Regions from separate parts of the Sphingomonas sp. NPDC079357 genome, predicted to be linked through region 1. Evidence: predicted binding sites of a transcription regulator. Region 1 holds the regulator's gene; each other region holds the start of a gene.
The links. Region 1 encodes LexA, which represses DNA repair genes until DNA is damaged. Its sites were predicted from a motif close to GTTCCNCNCTTGTTCT; they were not measured.

Region 1 (6,389 bases):
AGATCGGCCAGCCGCACATCGTCGGCGGCGCGGATGTAATGGCCGTTGAGGTTCTCGAGCTTCTTCAGGTCGAAGCGGCTCGGCGACTTGCCGACGCCAGCGAGATCGAACCATTCGATCGCCTGTTCGCGCGAAATGATCTCGGCATCGCCGTGCCCCCAGCCGAGCCGGAGCAGGTAATTGTCAAGCGCCTCGGGCAGGATGCCCAGCTCGTCGCGATACGCCTCGATTCCGACTGCGCCGTGGCGCTTCGACAGCTTCGCGCCGTCGCTGCCGTGGATCAGCGGGATGTGCGCATAGACCGGATCTCGCCACCCGCCCTCGATCGCATCCATCGCACGATAGATCGGCAATTGGCGAAAGGCGTTGTTGAGGTGATCGTCACCCCTGATGACGTGCGTCACGCCCATGTCGTGATCGTCGACCACCACCGCGAGCATATAGGTCGGCGTGCCGTCCGAGCGGAGCAGGACGAGATCGTCGAGTTCGGCATTCTGGACGGTGACGCTGCCCTGGACACGATCCTCGATCGTTACCGAGCCCTCGGTCGGCGCGCGCAGTCGGACGACATACGGCTTGTCCGCGGGATGGTCGGTGCGGTCGCGCCACGGCGAGCGGATGCGCAGCGGCTGCTTGGCCGCCTGTGCCGCCGCACGCATCGCGTCCAGCTCCTCCTGCGTCAGATAGCAGCGATAGGCGTGGCCGTGCTCGACCATCGTCTGCGCGACCGCGGCGTGGCGATCGGCACGCTCGAATTGATAGACCTCCTCGCCGTCCCAATCGAGCCCGAGCCAGCGCATTCCCGACAGGATCGCGTCGATCGCGGGCTGCGTCGAGCGCGCGCGGTCGGTATCCTCGATCCGCAGGCGGAAGGTGCCGCCGTGATGGCGGGCATACAGCAGGTTGAACAGCGCGGTGCGCGCGCCGCCGATGTGAAGGAACCCCGTCGGCGACGGGGCGAAGCGGGTGACGACGGCGCGGCCGTCCGCGCTGGCGGTTTTGTCGGTTGCGCTCAAGCGCGCTTGCTCCCAGGCTGGATAATCAGATGGCCACTTCAGCCGCGCCCGCCTCTAGCAAAGCATCGTCGGCGCTTCAAACACGCGCCGCGCATGGCATCACTTTGATTCAGGACGCGCTGGAGCGGCGGCTGGAGGCGGAGCGTGACCAGCTCGTGCTGTGGGTGCCCGTGGCACTCGGCGCCGGGTCGGCGGCGTGGTTTGTGCTCCCCGATCCGCGGAGCTGGGCGGCGATGCTGCTGCTGGCGCTGGCGGTCGCCTCCGGCGCGCTGGCGATGGCGCGCGGCGGCCGGACGCCCGTGCTTGCGGCGGCGCTTTCGTTTGCCGTGGCAGGCGGGCTCGCGCTGACCTGGGCGCGCGCAGAGCGGGTCGCGGCACCGGTGCTGGCGCGCCCGACGATCGCATGGGTCACCGGACGGATTGAGCAGGTCGAGCCGTTGCCGGCACGAAAGCTGACGCGGGTCACGCTTGCCCTGTCGGAATGGGACGGGTCCGGGTACCCGCCGGCGCGGGTGCGGGTTAATTTTGATACGCGGACGGCACCGAGCGGGCTCGTACGCAACGCGATGATTCGGGTGCGGGCGCGCCTGATGCCGCCCGCTCCGCCCGCTGTGCCGGGCGCCTATGACTTCGCGCGGGTCGCGTGGTTCGCCGGGCTTGGCGCGACCGGCCGTGCCCTCACGCCGGTCACGATTGTCACCCCGGCCGCTGCGGAGGCTACGGATATCCGGGCGGCGTTGACGCGCCATATCGAGGCGCGGCTGACGGGCAGTGCGGGCGGGATCGCGGCGGCACTGGCGACCGGGGACACCGGTGCGATCGACGAGCGCGATGCTGAGGCGATGCGCAACGCCGGTCTCGCACATCTGTTATCGGTCAGCGGTTTGCACATCACGGCGGCAGTCGGGCTGGTGATGTGGCTGACGCTGCGGCTGCTCGCGCTGTCGCCGCGGCTGGCACTGACCGGGCGGCTTCCGCTGGTCGCCGCGGCGGCGGGAGCGGTCGCGGCGATCGGTTATACCTGGCTGACGGGATCGCAGGTGCCGACGATTCGTAGCTGTGTCGCCGCGCTGATGGTGCTGGTGGCGCTGGTGCTGGGGCGTGAGGCGCTGACGCTGCGGCTGGTCGCGGCGGGGGCGGTGGTGGTCCTGTTGTGCTGGCCCGAGTCGGTGGTGGGGCCGAGCTTCCAGCTGTCCTTCGCGGCGGTGACGGCGATCATCGCCTTCCACGAGCATCCGCGCGTCCGTTCGTGGTTCGGCGGACACGAGGAGCCAAGGTGGCGTGCGGTGATGCGGGGGCTGGCCTCGCTGCTGCTGACCGGGCTGCTCGTCGAGCTGACGCTGATGCCGATCGCGGTCTATCACTTTCATCAGGCGGGACTTTATGGCGCGCTCGCCAATATCGTCGCGATCCCGCTTACCACCTTCGTGGCGATGCCGGCGGAGGCGCTGGCGCTGCTGCTCGATACGGTCGGAGCGGGCGCGCCGGGGTGGTGGGTCGCCAGGCAGGCGCTGACGCTGTTGCTGTGGATTGCGCGGACCGTGGCGGCGGCGCCGGGGGCGGTGACGGCGTTGCCGGTGATGCCGCAGGCGGCGTTCGCGGCGATGCTGGGGGGCGGGCTATGGCTGGCACTTTGGCGGACGCGGTGGCGCTATGCCGGGCTGGTGCCCGTCGTCATCGGGGCGGCGTGGACGATTGCCACGCCGGTGCCGGACCTGATCGTCACCGGCGACGGGCGGCATCTGGCGCTGCGCGGCGACGATGGCGGTGTGGCGATTTTGCGTGATCGTACAGGGGATTATGTTCGCGATCTGCTCGCCGAGGCAGGTGGACTGGACGGCGAACCAGAGTTGCTGAGCGGGGCGCGAGCGGCGCGGTGCAATCGCGATCTGTGCTGGATGGTTCGACACGTGAAAGGGCGCGTCTGGCGGGTGCTGGCGACGCGCAGCCAGTATCTGTTGCCGGCTAACGCGCTGATACCACTGTGTCGACGCGCGGATGTGGTGGTCAGCGAGCGGCGGCTGCCGCGTGGCTGTCGGGGCAGGTGGTTGACGCTCGACCGGGCGACGCTGGTGAGAACCGGCGGGGTGCGAGTGACGTTTGCGACCGGGCGGGTCGCGACGGTGCGGGCGGTGGGGGATGCGCATCCGTGGCTCGTCGGTGGTGAGCATGAAGCACGGCAAGCGGCAAAAGCGTTGCCGATGTTGGCAGGGTGGTTGTCGATGTTGCCTGTTGAGCGGTCGGACCAGAAACGATGGTCGCTTGCGGCACCGAGCGCTGGCGGATGGCAGTGTGATCGTTGAGCGGGCCAGGGTGCAGTTGGCGGGCCGTCGTATATCATTGCAAATATTCGCCCAACTTGGCCCTGGCGTTCGCCGGGGTGGCAGGTAAGGGCGGCGCGAAGGACGCGCGGGCACTTCGATGTTTGCGAAGGTTGCGCCTATGCGCGCTAATTCAGGAGCACGAAGGAGCGGGGCCCCGGATCAAGTCCGGGGCGACATTTGGGTGGCAGTGGCGCGCTTTACGAGTAGCGGCGGAGCAGGCCGGCGAGCTTGCCCTGTACGCGGACCTGCGCGGGGGCGTAGCGTTGCGGGTCGTAGGCGCGATTGGCGGGGTCTAGACGGATCATCGCGCCTTCGTGACGGAAGTATTTGAGCGTCGCCTCGCTGTCCTCGATCAGCGCCACCACGATCTCGCCGTCGCGCGCGACTTCCTGACGGCGGATCAGCGCATAGTCGCCGTCAAAGATGCCGGCCTCGACCATCGAGTCGCCCGCCACCTCGAGCGCAAAATGCTCGCCCGCCCCGAGCAGCGCCGCGGGCACCGGGAGCATCGTTGACCCCTCGAACGCCTCGATCGGCACACCGGCGGCGATCCGGCCGTGGAGCGGGATCTCGACCACGTCGTTGGCGGGTTCGGGCATGGTGCGCTTGACCGAGGGCGGCGCGGGGCGCTTCGCCTCCGGGCCACGCTCGGGCGCCTTGATGACCTCGAGCGCGCGGGCGCGGTTAGGGAGGCGGCGCAGATAGCCGCGCTCCTCGAGCGCGCTGATGAGGCGGTGGACTCCCGACTTGCTCTTCAGCTCCAGCGCGTCCTTCATCTCCTCGAACGAGGGCGAGACGCCCGTGTCGGCGAGGCGGTCCTCGATGAAGCAGATCAGCTCGTGCTGCTTGCGCGTCAGCATGTCCGGGCGCCTTCCTAGTGAACGGATTGCGAACCTTTATGGAACATAGCGCTGTCCGTCAAGCGATCATCAGGATTTCCGCCGAGTCGCCGGCGCGGGCCGCGGGGGCGTGTGGATCGCGCACGATCAGGCAGGTCGAGCGCGCCAGCGTGCGCAGCATCGAGCTGTCCTGGATGGTCGAGGCATAGGCGCGACCGTCGCGCAATTCGGCGCGCAGATAATCGGTCCGCTCGTTGTTGGCGGGGAGGTCCTCGCCGAGCAAGGCGCGGGAAACCGATGGGAATGGGTCCTTCGCGCCGCTGAGATGCGCGACGAGCGGGCGGACGAACAGCAAGGCGGTGACGAACGCCGACACCGGATTGCCGGGCAGCCCGACCACCGCCATGTCGCTGCGTCGCCCGGCGAGCATCGGCTTGCCCGGGCGCAGCGCAATTCGCCAGAAATCGAGCGTCGTGCCCGCCGCGAGCAGCGCCGGGCGGACAAGATCGTGGTCGCCGACCGAGGCGCCGCCGGTGGTGACGAGAACATCGGCGTTGACAGTGGCGAAGGCCTCGGTCAGCCGGTCGAGCCGGTCGGGGAGGATGCCGAGGTCGACGATCTCGACGCCGGTGCCCGCGAGCAAGGCGCGCAGCAGCAGGCGGTTTGATTCGGGGAGCGCGTCGCCGGAGGTGCCGGGTTCGACCAGTTCGTCGCCGGTCGCGGCGAGCGCGACGCGGACCGGGCGCGCGACCGCGATCCGCGCGACTCCGCCGGTCGCGGCGACCGCGAGCCGGGCGGGGGTAAGGCGCTGGCCTGGCTCGACGAGTGTGTCGCGTTCAGTGAAATCGAGACCCCGGCGGCGGACGTTGCGGCCGACATGCGCGGGGCCTTCGCCATCGAGCGTGAGCGTCTCGCCATCGCGGGCCGCTTCCTCCTGAACGAGCACGGTGTCTGCGCCAGACGGCATCGCTGCGCCGGTGAAGATGCGCACCGCCTCGCCAGCGCCGACCGTGCTGGCAAAGGGCGAACCCGCAGCGCTTTCGCCGATCACGCGGAACGGGCCGGGGAGGTCGGCGAAGCGCAGAGCGTAGCCGTCCATGGCCGATAGATCGCTCGATGGCTGGGTACGACGGGCAATGACGGGGGCGGTGGCCCAGCGGCCAAGCGCCTCATCGAGCGGCACCTCCACCGTTTCGACCGGGCGGCCAAGCGCGAGGACGCGCGCCTGCGCCTCGGCGACCGGAAGCAAGGTCACGGCGCGCGCCAGTCGCCGGAGCGGCCGCCGCGCTTTTCGAGCAGGCGAATGTGTTTGATCGTCATCGCCTTATCGATCGCCTTTGCCATGTCGTAGACGGTCAGCAGCGCGGTGGAGACGGCGGTCAGCGCCTCCATCTCGACCCCGGTCTTGCCGTCAGTCGCGACGGTCGCGGTGGCGGTGATGCCCTCTGTGACCGGTTCAAGATCGAGCGATACGCGCGTGATCGGGAGCGGGTGGCATAGCGGGATCAGGTCGCTGGTGCGCTTCGCGGCCATGATGCCGGCGACGCGGGCGACCGCAAGGACGTCGCCTTTCTTGACCGCGCCGTCGCGAATCGCGGTCAGCGCCGCGTCGGACATCGTGATCGTGCCGGTCGCGACCGCCTCGCGGCGGGTGACGGCCTTGTCGCCGACATCGACCATGTGCGCCGCGCCGTCGGCGTCGAGATGGGTAAGCGTCGTCACCTAGCCGACCATTGCGCGCGTGGCGGCGGCGACATCAGCGTGGCGCATCAGCGCCTCGCCGATGAGGAAGCAATGCACGTCGTGCGCGGCGAGTTCGTCGATGTCGGCGCGACTGGTCAGCCCGCTTTCGGCGACGAAGGTGCAGCCGGCGGGGGCGTGCGCGATCAGATCGTAGGTGAGGCGAAAGTCGACCGCGAAGGTGCGCAGGTCGCGGTTGTTGACGCCGATCAGGCGCGTCTTGAGCCGCGCGGCGCGTTCCATCTCCTCGGCGTCGTGGACCTCGACCAGCACGTCGAGCCCCTGTTCGATCGCGGCCGCCTCGCATTCGGCCATGCACGCGTCATCGATCGCGGCGGCGATCAGCAGGATCGCGTCGGCACCGATGCTGCGCGCCTCGACGACCTGCCACGGGTCGACGGTGAAATCCTTGCGGAGCACGGGGAGGTCGCAGGCCGCGCGCGCCGCGATCAGATAGTCCTCATGGCCTT
Region 2 (6,389 bases), on a different contig from region 1:
CGGCTGGTCCCCGCGCTCGTCGCTGAGATGGGCGTCGCCTATCCGGAGCTGATCCGTGCACAGCCGCTGATCGAGGCGACGCTGCGACAGGAGGAAACGCGCTTCCGCCAGACGCTCGACAAGGGCCTGCGCCTGCTCGACGACGCCACGACGGGGATGAAGCCCGGCGACACGCTGTCTGGCGACACCGCCTTCCGTCTCTACGACACCTATGGCTTCCCCTACGACCTGACCGAGGACGCGCTGCGCGCGCAGGACTTCAAGGTCGATCGGGCCGGCTTCGACGCCGCGATGGCCGAGCAGAAGCGCGCCGCCCGCGCCGCGTGGAAAGGCTCGGGCGCGAAGGCGTCGGACGATCTGTGGTTCGATCTGGTCGAGGAAGTCGGCGCGACCGAGTTCACCGGCTATACCAGCGACGTCGGCGAAGGCGTGGTGCTAGCGCTGGCCAAGGATGGCACCCGCGTCGACCATGTCGGCGTGGGCGACACCGTCGACGTGATCGTCAATCAGACGCCGTTCTACGGCGAGAGCGGCGGGCAAGTCGGCGATGCCGGGATCATCAGCAGTGACAATGGGTTGCGCGCCGATGTTGCCGAAACCTCGAAGCAGCTTGGCAAATTGTTCGTCCACCACGCGACGATCGCCGCGGGCGAGCTGAAGGTCGGCGATACCGTCAAGCTGGCGATTGACGTCGCCCGCCGCGCGGCGATCCGCGCCAATCATTCGGCTACCCACCTGTTGCACGAGGCGCTGCGCCAGAAGATCGGCACGCATGTCGCGCAAAAGGGCTCGCTGGTCGCGCCCGAGCGGCTACGCTTCGACGTGTCGCATAACAGCGCGATGACTGCCGACGAACTCGCCGAGGCCGAGCGCGCGGTCAACGCGCAAATCCGCCGCAACGGCAGTGTCGATACGCGGCTGATGACTCCCGACGAAGCGATCGCCGAGGGCGCAATGGCGCTGTTCGGCGAGAAGTATGGCGACGAGGTTCGGGTCGTCTCGATGGGCAGTGAAGACGACGGGAAGACCTATTCGATCGAATTGTGCGGCGGCACCCATGTCCGTGCGCTCGGCGACATCGGTGTGTTCAAGATCGTTGGCGAGAGTGCGGTCTCATCGGGCGTGCGCCGGGTCGAGGCACTGACCGGCGAGGCGGCGCGGCAATGGCTCAACGCGCGCGACGAAAAGCTGCGCGAGGCGGCGGCGACGCTCAAGGCGTCACCCGACGAAGTCCCCGCGCGCGTCGCGGCGCTGGTCGAGGATCGCCGCCGGCTCGAGCGGGAGTTGGCCGAGGCGAAGAAGGCGCTGGCGCTCGGCGGCGGCACCGGCGGCGCTGCGGCCGGGCCCGAGGCGGTCGGCGGCGTCGGCTTCGTCGGCCAGGTGCTGGACGGCTTCGAGGCAAAGGGGCTGCGCGGCGCGGTCGACGATGCCAAGGCGCGCGTCGGCTCGGGGGTCGCTGCGCTGGTTGCGGTCAACGACGGTCGCGCCTCGGTGGCGGTCGGCGTCACCGCCGATCTTGCCGGCGAGATCAGCGCGGTCGACCTGTTGCGACAGGCGGTGGCGGTTCTCGGCGGACAGGGCGGTGGCGGTCGCCCGGACATGGCGCAGGGCGGTGGTCCCGACGGCGACAAGGCCGCCGACGCCATTGCCGCGATCCGCTCAGCGCTGGAAAGCCGCACCGTCAACGCTTGAGGCGACGTCGCCGCGGACGTGATCCGGAGCCTCGCTTAACCGTCATTGCAAGCCTAGCGAAGTAACGACGGTAGGCTGAGGTGACCGTCACCCGGAAGCCGCTATCTCCGGCTTGACCCGGCATGCCGGACCTTTTTTCTACCGGGCGAAAAAAACAAAACGCCGTCCGTGCCTGACCGCACGGACGGCGTTTCGCCGGGAACGTGGCGGAGCCGAAACCCCGCCACCTCCTAACTCAGCGCGGCTTGCGCTTCGACTTTGCCGGCGCCGCGGTCTCGGTCGTCGCTGCTGCCGCAGTATCGGTCGTCGCTGCCGACGTATCCGCCGTCGCGCCTGCACCGGCGGCCGGCGCCGCTGCCGACATCGCCGCCTTGAGCTGCGCCGCCGTCATTCCGAGCAGAATGCCCTGCGGTCCCGGGCCGAAGCCGGTAACCGGCAGCACCGCGTCACCGTCGGCGGTGGTCAGCGTCACGCCACTGGCGTCGACGGACTTGATCGTCCCCAACTGCGTGCCGCCGGTGCCATAGACGGTGGCACCCGGAACGAGCTTCGACTTGAACTCGGCGGACGCCTGCGCCTGCTGCTGACCGGCGGCGGCCTCAAGCTGTGCCTTCGTCATTGCGAGCACCGGGCCTTGTGCGCCCTTGCCCAGCGAGGTCAGCGGGATCGCCGCCTTCACGGTGCCGGTATTTACGACGGCATTGCTGCCGTCGGTCGATTCGACGGTCCCGACGACACCGCCGGAGGTGTCATAAACGGTCGCGCCCGTCGTGACGGCTGCACCAGCGGCCGGCGCGGTCTGCGCACCCGCTGGTGCCTGGGCCGGGGCCGCTTGCGCAAGCGCGGCGCCCGGGATGAGCGCGGCAGTGGCAAGGGCGATAACGGCGAAATGCTTCACGAGGAACTCCTTTACTCGTTGGCAAAATCTTGGTCGAGAGCAAACGGTTGTTCCCGAACAGGGTTCCGAATCTGTAACAACCCGCCTGTCGCTGCGATGAACGTCTTGTTCATCTGACGCGTGTTCCCTGATCGTTCCTGATGCGCTAGGTGCAAACAATGGCGAAGGTTCAGAAGAGATTTGTTTGTCAATCGTGCGGCTCGGTCAGTCATCGCTGGCAAGGGCAATGTGCCGATTGTTCGGAATGGAACACGCTGGTCGAGGAAGCGCCGCTCAATGCCACGCCCTTCCAGGCGAAGCACAATCTGCAGGGCGGTGGACGCATGATCGCGATGACCGCGCTCGATGCGGCGTCCGAGCTGCCGGCGCGCCTGCCATTCGGTATCGCCGAGTTCGATCGCGCCTTAGGTGGTGGGCTGGTAACCGGGTCGGCGACGTTGATCGGGGGCGATCCCGGGATCGGCAAGTCGACCTTGCTGCTTCAGGCCGCCGCCGCTCTGGCGCGTGCGGGGCATGACGTCGCCTATGTTTCCGGCGAAGAGGCGGCCGATCAGGTGCGGCTGCGCGCGCAACGGCTGGGGCTTGGCGACGCGCCGGTGCGGCTTGCGGCGGCAACATCCACGCGCGATATCCTGACGACCCTGGGGCATGGTACGCCGCCGCGCCTGTTGGTGATCGACTCGATCCAGACCATGCACTCGGATCTGATCGAAGGCGCGCCGGGCACCGTCAGCCAGGTGCGCGCCACCGCGCAGGAATTGATCCGCTTTGCGAAGGAACGCGGTACCGCGGTCGTGCTGGTCGGGCACGTGACCAAGGACGGGACAATCGCCGGACCGCGCGTGCTCGAACATATGGTCGATACGGTGCTGAGCTTCGAGGGTGAGCGCAGCCATCAGTATCGGATATTGCGCAGCCTCAAGAATCGTTTCGGCGGCACGGATGAGATCGGCGTCTTTGCGATGGCCGGGGACGGTTTGGTCGAGGTAACAAATCCGTCCGCGCTGTTCCTCACCCAGCGCGATGAGGGAGTGACCGGCACGACAGTCTTTCCGGCGCTGGAAGGGACGCGGCCCGTGCTGGTCGAGATCCAGGCCTTGGTCGTGCGGGTGGCAAGCGGCGCGACGCCACGGCGATCGGTGGTGGGCTGGGACTCGGCGCGCCTGGCAATGATCCTGGCGGTGCTTGAGGCGCGGTGCGGGCTCAGCTTCTCGACCTGTGAAGTCTATCTCAACGTCGCTGGCGGCTATCGCATTCAGGACCCTGCGGCCGACCTCGCGGTGGCCGCCGCACTGGTATCCGGGCTCAGCGAACGCCCGGTCCCCGCCGACGCGGTTGCCTTTGGCGAGATTGCGCTCTCGGGCGAGTTGCGTCCGGTGGCGCACGCGCCGTTGCGGCTGAAGGAGGCGGCGAAGCTGGGGTTCGAACGTGCGTTGCTTCCCGCCGCGGTCGAGCGGAGTGAAATGCGCCAGTCTTCGTTCCGCACCCTGGGCCATTTTGTGGATCACCTGCTCGGTCGCGGATGAACGCCGCTGTCCTACAGCGTCCAACAACGGCTAGGCTGGCGGTCCGGCGCGACATGCGCACTCGTGCGTGAACGTCGCGCAGGTGCCGTTCGGCACCACCTTCGCCAACATCCGGCCCTAGCCGATCGCGGGATCGCGCCATAAGGAGGGGGCATGAACCTGGAGCCGCTCGACATCGCCGTTCTCGTGCTCGTCGCGCTGACCGCGCTCGGCGGCGCGCGGCGTGGCTTCGTCGGTGAGGTGCTGGCGCTATTCGCCTGGGTGGCCATGATCTTTGCGCTGAAGATCTTCCATCTCCCGCTGTCGAAGGCGCTCGCCGGCTCGATCGCCAGCGTATCGGGTGCGGCGGTGCTGGCGTTCGTGCTGCTGACCGGCGGAACGTATCTGGTCAGCCGCTTGATCATCAACGCGATTTCAGCGCGAACCCGTACATCGGTGCTGGGGCCGATTGATCGCGCGCTCGGCTTCGGTTTCGGCGCGCTCAAGGGCCTGATCCTCGCCAGCCTCGCCTTTCTTTTCCTCGTTTTGATGCTCGACCTCACCGGAGGCGGGCCGACGCGGCGACCGGTATGGGTAAGGAACGCGCGCACCTTCCCGTTGTTGGTGGCGACAAGCGGCGCAATCGCTGATTTCGTGGATCGCCGGCGCAAGGGACAGCCGGTGTTCGCGCCGCGCGCAGCCTCCCGCTCGAACGACGGACAATCATGAGCCTCAACCTTTACACGCCCGATATCAGCGCTTTGGCGATCGGCAATCCGTATCCCGAGCGTCTTGTTGATGCGCATGGCTCGGCCGAACGCCGCTCGCCGATCTGCGGTAGCCGCGTCACGATAGACGTTTGCTTGGGAGAGGACGGGCGTGTGGTCGCTCTGGGTACGCAGGTGCGTGCCTGCTTGCTCGGACAAGCTTCCTCTACGCTGCTGGCTCGCCACGCCATCGGCCGCTCGGCCGACGAGTTGGCGGCTGCGCGCGACTCGCTGACGCAATGGCTGGCTGGTGAGGGGGAGGTGCCGGCATGGCCGGGCCTCGACATCTTCACACCGGGGCTGAAGCTCACCGCGCGACATCCCTCTATCCGGCTCGCCTTCGAGGCCGCGGCCGACGCCGCCAGACAGGCGCTTGCCCTGAGGAACGGCTGATGGAACACGCCGACCTCTCGATGATACGCGACGGCACGATCCTTTTGGGCGCGGGCTTGCTGTTCGTGCTGCTGTTCCGGCGGCTTGGACTCGGCGCCACTCTGGGCTTTCTTGTCGCCGGCGCGGTGGTCGGCCCGCATCTGCTGGGGCTGGTCGGTGACGCCGAGGCGAAGCTCGGGTTCGCAGAACTCGGCATCACCTTGCTTCTGTTCATCGTCGGTCTCGAACTGAGCCCGCAGCGATTGTGGCGGTTAAAGCAGGACATTTTCGGGCTCGGGCTTATTCAGGTCGTGGCCTGCGGCATCGCGCTCGCTGCGATCCTTGCGCTGGCGGCGCGCTTCTCGCTCGCCGCCGCATTGGCGGTTGGCATGCCGCTCGCGCTATCGTCGACCGCGCAGGTCTTGCCGATGCTGCAATCCTCCGGGCGATTGCGTACCCCGTTCGGTGAGCGTGCCTTCTCGATCCTGTTGTTCCAGGATCTGTCGATCATCCCGATGATCACGATCATCGCTGCGATGAGTCGTAACCCGGCCGCGACCACCGGACCGGAAGGCTGGGTGCTCGGGCTCTATACGGTGCTGGCGATCGTCGGATTGGTCGCCGCCGGACGATTTGTTCTGCGCCCGCTATTTCGCCTCATCGGGCACCTCGGCGAGCGTGAGATGTTCGTGTTCGCTGCGCTCTTTACGGTCATCGCCGCCGCGGCGGTCATGGAGCGGCTCGGGCTGTCGACCGCGCTTGGCGCATTCGTCGCGGGCGTGATGCTGGCTGACAGTCCGTACCGGCATGAGCTGGAAACCGACGTCGAGCCGTTCCGTGCGATCCTGCTGGGCCTTTTCTTCCTTGCGGTCGGCATGATGCTGAACCTGGAGGCAATTGCCGAGCGGCCGGTGTTCGTGATCGCGATGGCCGCTGCGTTGATCACGACCAAGGCGGCGATCATCACCCTGTTGGGGCTAGCGTTTCGGATGGGCTGGCGACAGGCGCTCGCGCTGGGGCTGTTGCTGAGTCAGGGTGGCGAGTTCGGGTTCGTTCTGCTCGCGCAGGCGCAACAGGCGCTGCTGATCGCGCCTGACGCAGCCAGTCTGTTCGGCGCGATCATCACGCTGTCCATGGCGACCACCCCGTTCCTCA
Region 3 (6,389 bases), 160 kb from region 1:
GGCGCAGGCTTTGCGGTCAACGGCGCGGCGCGTACCCTGTCGGTCGACGGTCGCTTCTGAACCGCTTGACGAACGGCCTGCGGTGCCGCTAGGGGCACGGCCTTCGCGGCGATCGTAGCTCAGTTGGTTAGAGCATCGGTTTGTGGTACCGAGGGTCGCGGGTTCAAGTCCCGTCGATCGCCCCATCCCTCCATTTCTGTTTCTTGCTGGCGTTTTTCGCTCGACAAGATTATTGCGTCCGACGGTAATTTAACGTCGTGCGCACTGGAGAGACGATGACCTCGGTCTGGGACTATTCCGATTTCGACAGCCATGAGGGGCTGCACCTGTTCACCGACCCGACGTCGGGGCTGAAGGCGGTGATTGCCGTCCATTCGACCACGCTCGGACCGGCGGCGGGCGGTGTGCGCTTCTGGCATTATGCCGATGATTCCCGGGCGATTACCGATGCGCTGCGTCTCTCCCGCGGCATGAGCTACAAGAATGCGATGGCCGGGCTCGATCTGGGCGGCGGCAAGGGTGTCGTGCTGGCCGACCGGCCGGGCGCGACGATCAGCGACGCGCAACTGGTGGCGTTCGGCCGCGCGGTCGAGTCGCTCGGCGGCCGCTATGTCACCGCCGAGGACGTCGGCATGTCCGAAGCGCGCATGAAGGTGATCGCGGGCGAGACGCGCTACGTCTCCGGCCTGCCGGTCGCGCAGGGCGCGGCGGGCGGCGATCCCGGCCCGTACACCGCGCACGGCGTCTACCTCGGTGTGCGTGCCGCGGCGAAGCGCGGGCTCGGCAGCGACGACATGAAGGGCGTGCGCGTTGCGATCCAGGGCCTCGGCTCGGTCGGCGGCGGGCTCGCCCGGCTGCTGGCGAAGGACGGCGCGGTGCTGACGCTCGCCGATGTCGATCAGGCCCGTGCCGAGCGGATGGCGGCGGAGCTGGGCGCGACCAATGTCGCGCCGGACGCGATCCTGTCGGCGGATGTCGATATCGTCAGCCCCAATGCGCTGGGTGCGATCCTCACCGAGCGCTCGATCCCGACGCTCAAGGCGAAGATCGTCGCGGGCGGCGCGAACAACCAGCTCGAAACGCGCGCTGACGGGCAGCGGCTGCACGATGCCGGGATCGTCTACGCGCCCGATTACGTCATCAACGCCGGCGGCATCATCAACGTCGGGCTCGAATATCTCGGACACGGCGATGAGGCCGAGGTGATGGCGCGGATCGCGCAGATCCCCGGCCGGCTCGATCAGGTCTGGGACGAGGCCGCAGCTTCGGGCGATCCGACCGCAGAAGTCGCCGACCGAATTGCGCGTCGCCTGATCGGCAGGGCGGCGTAACCGCGGCTTTTGACACGCCGTCGCCGCGTTCGGCGGCCGCGGTGCGCGACACGAAGCAGACATGAACCCCTGTCTCCGCAGGGGCCCATGTCTGTCGCGTCCCTCGATACGCCTGCCGCGCGGGACCCAGCCATTGTGTCCCTACGCCCACGATCCAGACAACGCTGGGGGTGACGACCGCCCCCGGTTCGCCTATCCCGGCCGCGTGCCTGCGCTCCATGCCTTTGCCAATCCGGCCCGTTTCCTGAAGATCGCGCGTCCGCTCACCCCCATTCTGTTGTGGCTGGGGGTGGCGTTGATCGCGATCGGCTGCTGGGCGGGGTTGACGCAGACCCCGGCGGATTACCTGCAGGGCGAGACCGTCCGCATCCTCTACATCCACGTCCCCGCCGCCTGGCTCGGCATGGGCGGGTGGAGCAGCATCGCCATTTCGAGCATCGTCTTCCTCGTCTGGCGGCATCCGCTGGCGATGATCGCGGCGCGCGCGATCGCCGCACCGGGCGCGATCTTCGCCGCGCTCTGCCTCGTCACCGGCGCGATCTGGGGTCGGCCGACCTGGGGAACGTGGTGGCAATGGGATGGGCGGCTGACCTCGATGCTGCTGTTGTTCTTCGTCTATCTCGGTTTCATCGCGCTGGCGCAGGCCGATCGTGAACGCGACGGCGACGGCCGCATTCCCGCGCTCTACGGCATCGCCGGCACCGTGCTGCTCCCCATCATCCGCTACTCGGTGGTGTGGTGGAACACGCTGCATCAGGGGCCGAGCATCGGGCTGACCGGTTCGAGCATCGACCGCAGCTTGCTCTGGCCGCTGCCGATCATGCTGGCGGGCTTCTCCTTTTTCTTCGGCGCTGTTGTGCTGATGCGGATGCGCACGATGCTGGCGCGCGAGAAGGCCGAGGCGCGCTTGCGCCGCCGGGCGCGCGCATGAACCCGTGGCCGTTCGTCACCGGCGCCTATGCGCTCACCCTGCTCGCCGCAGCGGCGCTCGCGTGGTGGAGCTGGCGCCAGATGCAGGACGCCGAGAAGTGACTCGCAAGAACCAGCGATTGATACTTGTGCTGCTCGGGCTGGGCGCGATCGCCGCGGCGGCGTTACTGGCGCTGTCGGGGCTGCGCGATCAGGCGGCGTTCTTCTACGCGCCCGCCGACGTGGCGGGCAATCTGCCGCCCCCCGACAAGGCGGTGCGGCTGGGCGGGATGGTCGAGCGCGGCTCGATCAGGCGGGCCGCCGATGGCGTGTCGATCGACTTTGTCGTCACCGATGGCAAGGCGACCACGCCGGTGCGGTTCAGCGGGATCGCGCCCGACCTGTTCCGGGAAGGCTCGGGCGTGGTGGCGGAGGGTCATTTCCGCCCCGACGCCTCGTTCGTCGCCACCAACCTGCTCGCCAAGCATGACGAGAAATACATGCCGCCGCAGATGGCCGGCAAGATGCACGAAACCCGCACGCTTGAGGAAAAGCGCTGATGGGCTTCGTCGCGCTTCTGGTTCTGGCGGCGGCGGCCTTCGCGGCGATGGCATGGTGGCTGCGCGTCGACCGGCTGTTGTGGTCGATGATCGGCGCGGCGCTGTGCCTCGGCGGGGTCGGCTATGCGTGGCAGGGGCGGCCGATGCTCGGCGCGGCGGCGCCGCAACGCACGACCACGACTCCGCCAGTCGACATCGAAGAGACCCAGTTGCGCGACAGTATGTTCGGCCGCTTCAATGCCGATACCGCCTATATCGTCGCTGCCGACGCAATGACGCGCAGCGGCAATGACGATGCGGCGGCGCGGGTCGTTCTGGGCGGCCTGTCCAAATTGCCGCAGAGCTTCATTCTCTGGACCTGGGCGGGCGTGACGCTTGCCGCCGAAGCAGGGCACCGCGTGTCACCGCCCGCGCTGATCGCGTTCCGGCAGGCGGCGCGACTTGCCCCGGAGCACCCGGCACCGCCTTATTACCTCGGCTTTGCGTATCTGGAGGCCGGCGATATCGCCAAAACACGCGCCCTGTGGGCACGTGCCGTCCAGCTTTCGCCGGACGGCACCCCCTACCGTATCGAAATAGCGCGCCGGCTCGCGCTGCTCGACCGGCTGATCGCGGCCAACGACGCGCGCTGACCGCCACGGACTATTTGCCGCGTCCGGTCTTTTCCTGCAGCGCGTCGATCCGCTTCGACGCATCGCCCTTCGTCAGCGATTCGTCGAACGGCTCGTCAGCCTCTTCACTCAGCGTTTTCAGGTAACTGGCCTGCGCGCCGGTCATCGGCTCGTCGCCGGTGGTCCAGTCGTCAGGATCCTTCTCCGCATTGGAGAAGGGCTCGCTCTTCGGGTTTTGGGTATCGCTCATGGTCGCATGGTCCTTTCGCTGAACAGAACATTTATGTTCGCCACCTGTTCCGCGTTGCGGGCGCATCGGGCGCGTGCTAGTCGCGCCCCATTATGGCCACGAGCACGCACGTCCTTTCGATAGCGGTGGCCAGCGCGTGAGCGTCAGCACCGTCGATCCCGCCGTCCGCGCTCAGGCGACGGCTGCGCATCATCAGCACAGCGGCAGCCTCGCCAGGCTCGCGCTTGGCGCGATCGGTGTCGTCTATGGCGACATCGGCACCAGCCCGCTTTACGCGATGAAGGAGGTGTTCGTCGGGCACCACCCGCTGGCGGTCGACCCGCTGCACGTTTTCGGCGTCATCAGCCTTGTCTTCTGGTCGCTGATGCTGATCGTCACGCTCAAATACGTCCTCATCGTGCTGCGCGCCGATAACAATGGCGAGGGCGGCAGCCTCGCGCTGCTCGCGCTGATCCAGCGGCGGTCGGGCGCGGGGAAGAAATGGGGATCGAGCCTCGTTATCCTCGGCGTGCTCGCCACCGCCTTGTTCTTCGGCGATTGCATGATCACGCCGGCAATTTCGGTCCTGTCCGCGGTCGAGGGGCTGGCGACGGTCGAGCAGGGCTTCGACTCGTTCGTGCTGCCGATCGCGGTGACCATTCTGATCGCGCTGTTCTACATGCAATCGATCGGCACCGAGAAGGTCGGACGGCTGTTCGGCCCGATCATGGCGGTCTATTTCGTCGTTCTGGCGGTGATGGGCGTCTCGCACATCATCCAGCGGCCTGACATCCTGTTCGCGCTCAACCCGCTTTACGCCGTTCGCTTCGCGATGAACGATGGCGGGCTGGCGTTTCTCGCGCTCGGCTCGGTCGTGCTCGCGGTGACGGGTGCGGAGGCGCTCTACGCCGACATGGGCCATTTCGGTCGTCGTCCGATCGAGCTGGCGTGGCTCGCGTTCGTGCTGCCGGCGCTGATGCTCAACTATCTGGGGCAGGGGGCGCTTCTGCTGCAAACGCCGTCGGCCGCCGAAAATCCCTTCTTCCTTATGGCGCCCGAGAATTGGCGGCTCCCGCTCGTCATCCTAGCGACGATGGCGACGGTGATTGCCAGCCAGGCAGTCATCACCGGGGCTTATTCGGTCGTCCAGCAAGCGGTGCAGCTCGGCTTAATGCCACGCATCCGCATCACCCACACCAGCGCGTCGGAGGCGGGGCAGATCTACATCCCGGCGGCCAATTGGGCATTGATGGTGATGGTGCTGCTGCTCGTCTTCGGCTTTGGCGAGTCGTCGAACCTCGCTGCCGCCTATGGCATCGCAGTGACGGGGACGATGTTCATCTCGACCTGCATGATCGGCGTGCTGATTCGCCGCGTGTGGCACTGGCCGCTCTGGGCGACAGCACTGTTCGAGATTGTCTTCCTGTCGATCGACGGCCTGTATTTCGCGTCGAACCTTACCAAGGTGCCCGACGGCGGCTGGTTCCCGCTGCTGGTCGCGGTAATCGTCTTCGTGCTGCTCACCACCTGGTCGCAGGGGCGCAAGCTGATGATCGAGCGGATGCGCGAGGCAGCAATGCCGATAAAGATCTTCATCGATTCGGCGGCGACTTCGGCCACGCGCGTTTCCGGCACCGCGGTGTTCATGACCTCGACGCCCGAGGGCGTGCCGCATGCATTGCTCCACAATCTCAAGCACAACCGGGTCCTGCACGAACGGGTGATCCTGCTGACCGTGCGCGTCACCGACATGCCGTATTTTCCCGAAGAGGATCGCTTTCTTCATGAGGATCTGGGGCAGGGCTTCCACCGGGTGATCCTGCGCTACGGTTTCATGGAGGAGCCCGACGTCCCCGCGCACCTCAAGACCTTCGACGGTTGCGGTGCGGCGTTCCGGATGATGGACACCAGTTTCTTCCTCAGCCGCCAGACGCTGTTGGCATCGGAGCGTCCCGGCATGGCGATCTGGCGCGAGAAGCTGTTCAGCTGGATGCTGCGCAATGCCGAAAGCGCGATGGAGTTCTTCCGCCTGCCCACCAATCGTGTGGTGGAGCTGGGCAGCCAGATCGAAATTTGACCGCGTCGTTCGAACCTGCCCCGATCATTGTCACCGCGCTGATCGGCCGGCAGGATCAGGCGTTTTTCGATGCCGAGCGCGCCGCCTATTTTCCGCCCGAGCGCAACCAGCTCGCGGCGCATCTCACGATGTTCCACCATTTGCCGCCGTCGCTGGCACCCGAGTTACGGCAGCGGTTGGTGGCAGAGACGCACGGCATGTCGCGGCCGCGGGCGCGGATCGCGGACGTCATCTCGCTGGGACGCGGCGTCGCGTACCGCATCGACTGCGACGAGCTGGTTGCGATCCGCGCGCGTCTCGCGACCGCCTTCGTCGGGATGCTGACCCCACAGGATGCCGGCGGCTGGCGTGCGCATGTCACGGTGCAGAACAAGGTTCAGCCGATGGTCGCCAAGGAGCTGTTGGCCAAGCTGCGTGCCGGGTTCCGGCCGCGCCCTGTCGCGATCGTGGGGCTGGCGGCTTACTGGTATCGTGGTGGTCCATGGGAAATGCTGTCCAAGCATCTGTTCTCGGCTTGACCGCCACGATTCGGCTGGTATAGCCCGCGCCTCACGAGCGCTGGTTCCCTCGGAAGATGGGGCGGAGTAGCTCAGCTGGTTAGAGCAGCGGAATCATAATCCGCGTGTCGGGGGTTCAAGTCCCTCCTCCGCTACCAAGCGCTCGTGGTGCCTT

Region 2: radA (DNA repair protein RadA) is a predicted target of LexA. The motif match lies at 2,713-2,728, and genes of this name have one in related genera.
Region 3: ACI2JO_RS02710 (DUF3072 domain-containing protein) is a predicted target of LexA. The motif match lies at 3,697-3,712, and genes of this name have one in related genera.

What each region holds. Positions count from the first base shown of each region.
Region 1 covers NZ_JBJDOM010000001.1:415,235-421,623, reverse strand. Annotated here, with positions in the region: gene gltX (glutamate--tRNA ligase) at 1-1,016, opposite strand, end outside; gene ACI2JO_RS01850 (ComEC/Rec2 family competence protein) at 1,046-3,319, shown strand; gene lexA (transcriptional repressor LexA) at 3,538-4,200, opposite strand; gene ACI2JO_RS01840 (molybdopterin molybdotransferase MoeA) at 4,259-5,434, opposite strand; gene moaC (cyclic pyranopterin monophosphate synthase MoaC) at 5,431-5,901, opposite strand; gene trpC (indole-3-glycerol phosphate synthase TrpC) at 5,902-6,389, opposite strand, start outside.
Region 2 covers NZ_JBJDOM010000002.1:513,292-519,680, forward strand. Annotated here, with positions in the region: gene alaS (alanine--tRNA ligase) at 1-1,692, shown strand, start outside; gene ACI2JO_RS11420 (hypothetical protein) at 1,928-2,590, opposite strand; gene radA (DNA repair protein RadA) at 2,749-4,116, shown strand; gene ACI2JO_RS11430 (CvpA family protein) at 4,270-4,824, shown strand; gene ACI2JO_RS11435 (iron-sulfur cluster assembly scaffold protein) at 4,821-5,255, shown strand; gene ACI2JO_RS11440 (cation:proton antiporter) at 5,255-6,389, shown strand, end outside.
Region 3 covers NZ_JBJDOM010000001.1:578,165-584,553, reverse strand. Annotated here, with positions in the region: gene gspN (type II secretion system protein N) at 1-60, shown strand, start outside; tRNA gene ACI2JO_RS02740 (tRNA-His) at 109-185, shown strand; gene ACI2JO_RS02735 (Glu/Leu/Phe/Val dehydrogenase) at 276-1,331, shown strand; gene ccmC (heme ABC transporter permease CcmC) at 1,537-2,262, shown strand; gene ccmD (heme exporter protein CcmD) at 2,259-2,363, shown strand; gene ccmE (cytochrome c maturation protein CcmE) at 2,360-2,800, shown strand; gene ACI2JO_RS02715 (tetratricopeptide repeat protein) at 2,800-3,432, shown strand; gene ACI2JO_RS02710 (DUF3072 domain-containing protein) at 3,443-3,661, opposite strand; gene ACI2JO_RS02705 (potassium transporter Kup) at 3,798-5,717, shown strand; gene ACI2JO_RS02700 (2'-5' RNA ligase family protein) at 5,714-6,235, shown strand; tRNA gene ACI2JO_RS02695 (tRNA-Met) at 6,296-6,372, shown strand.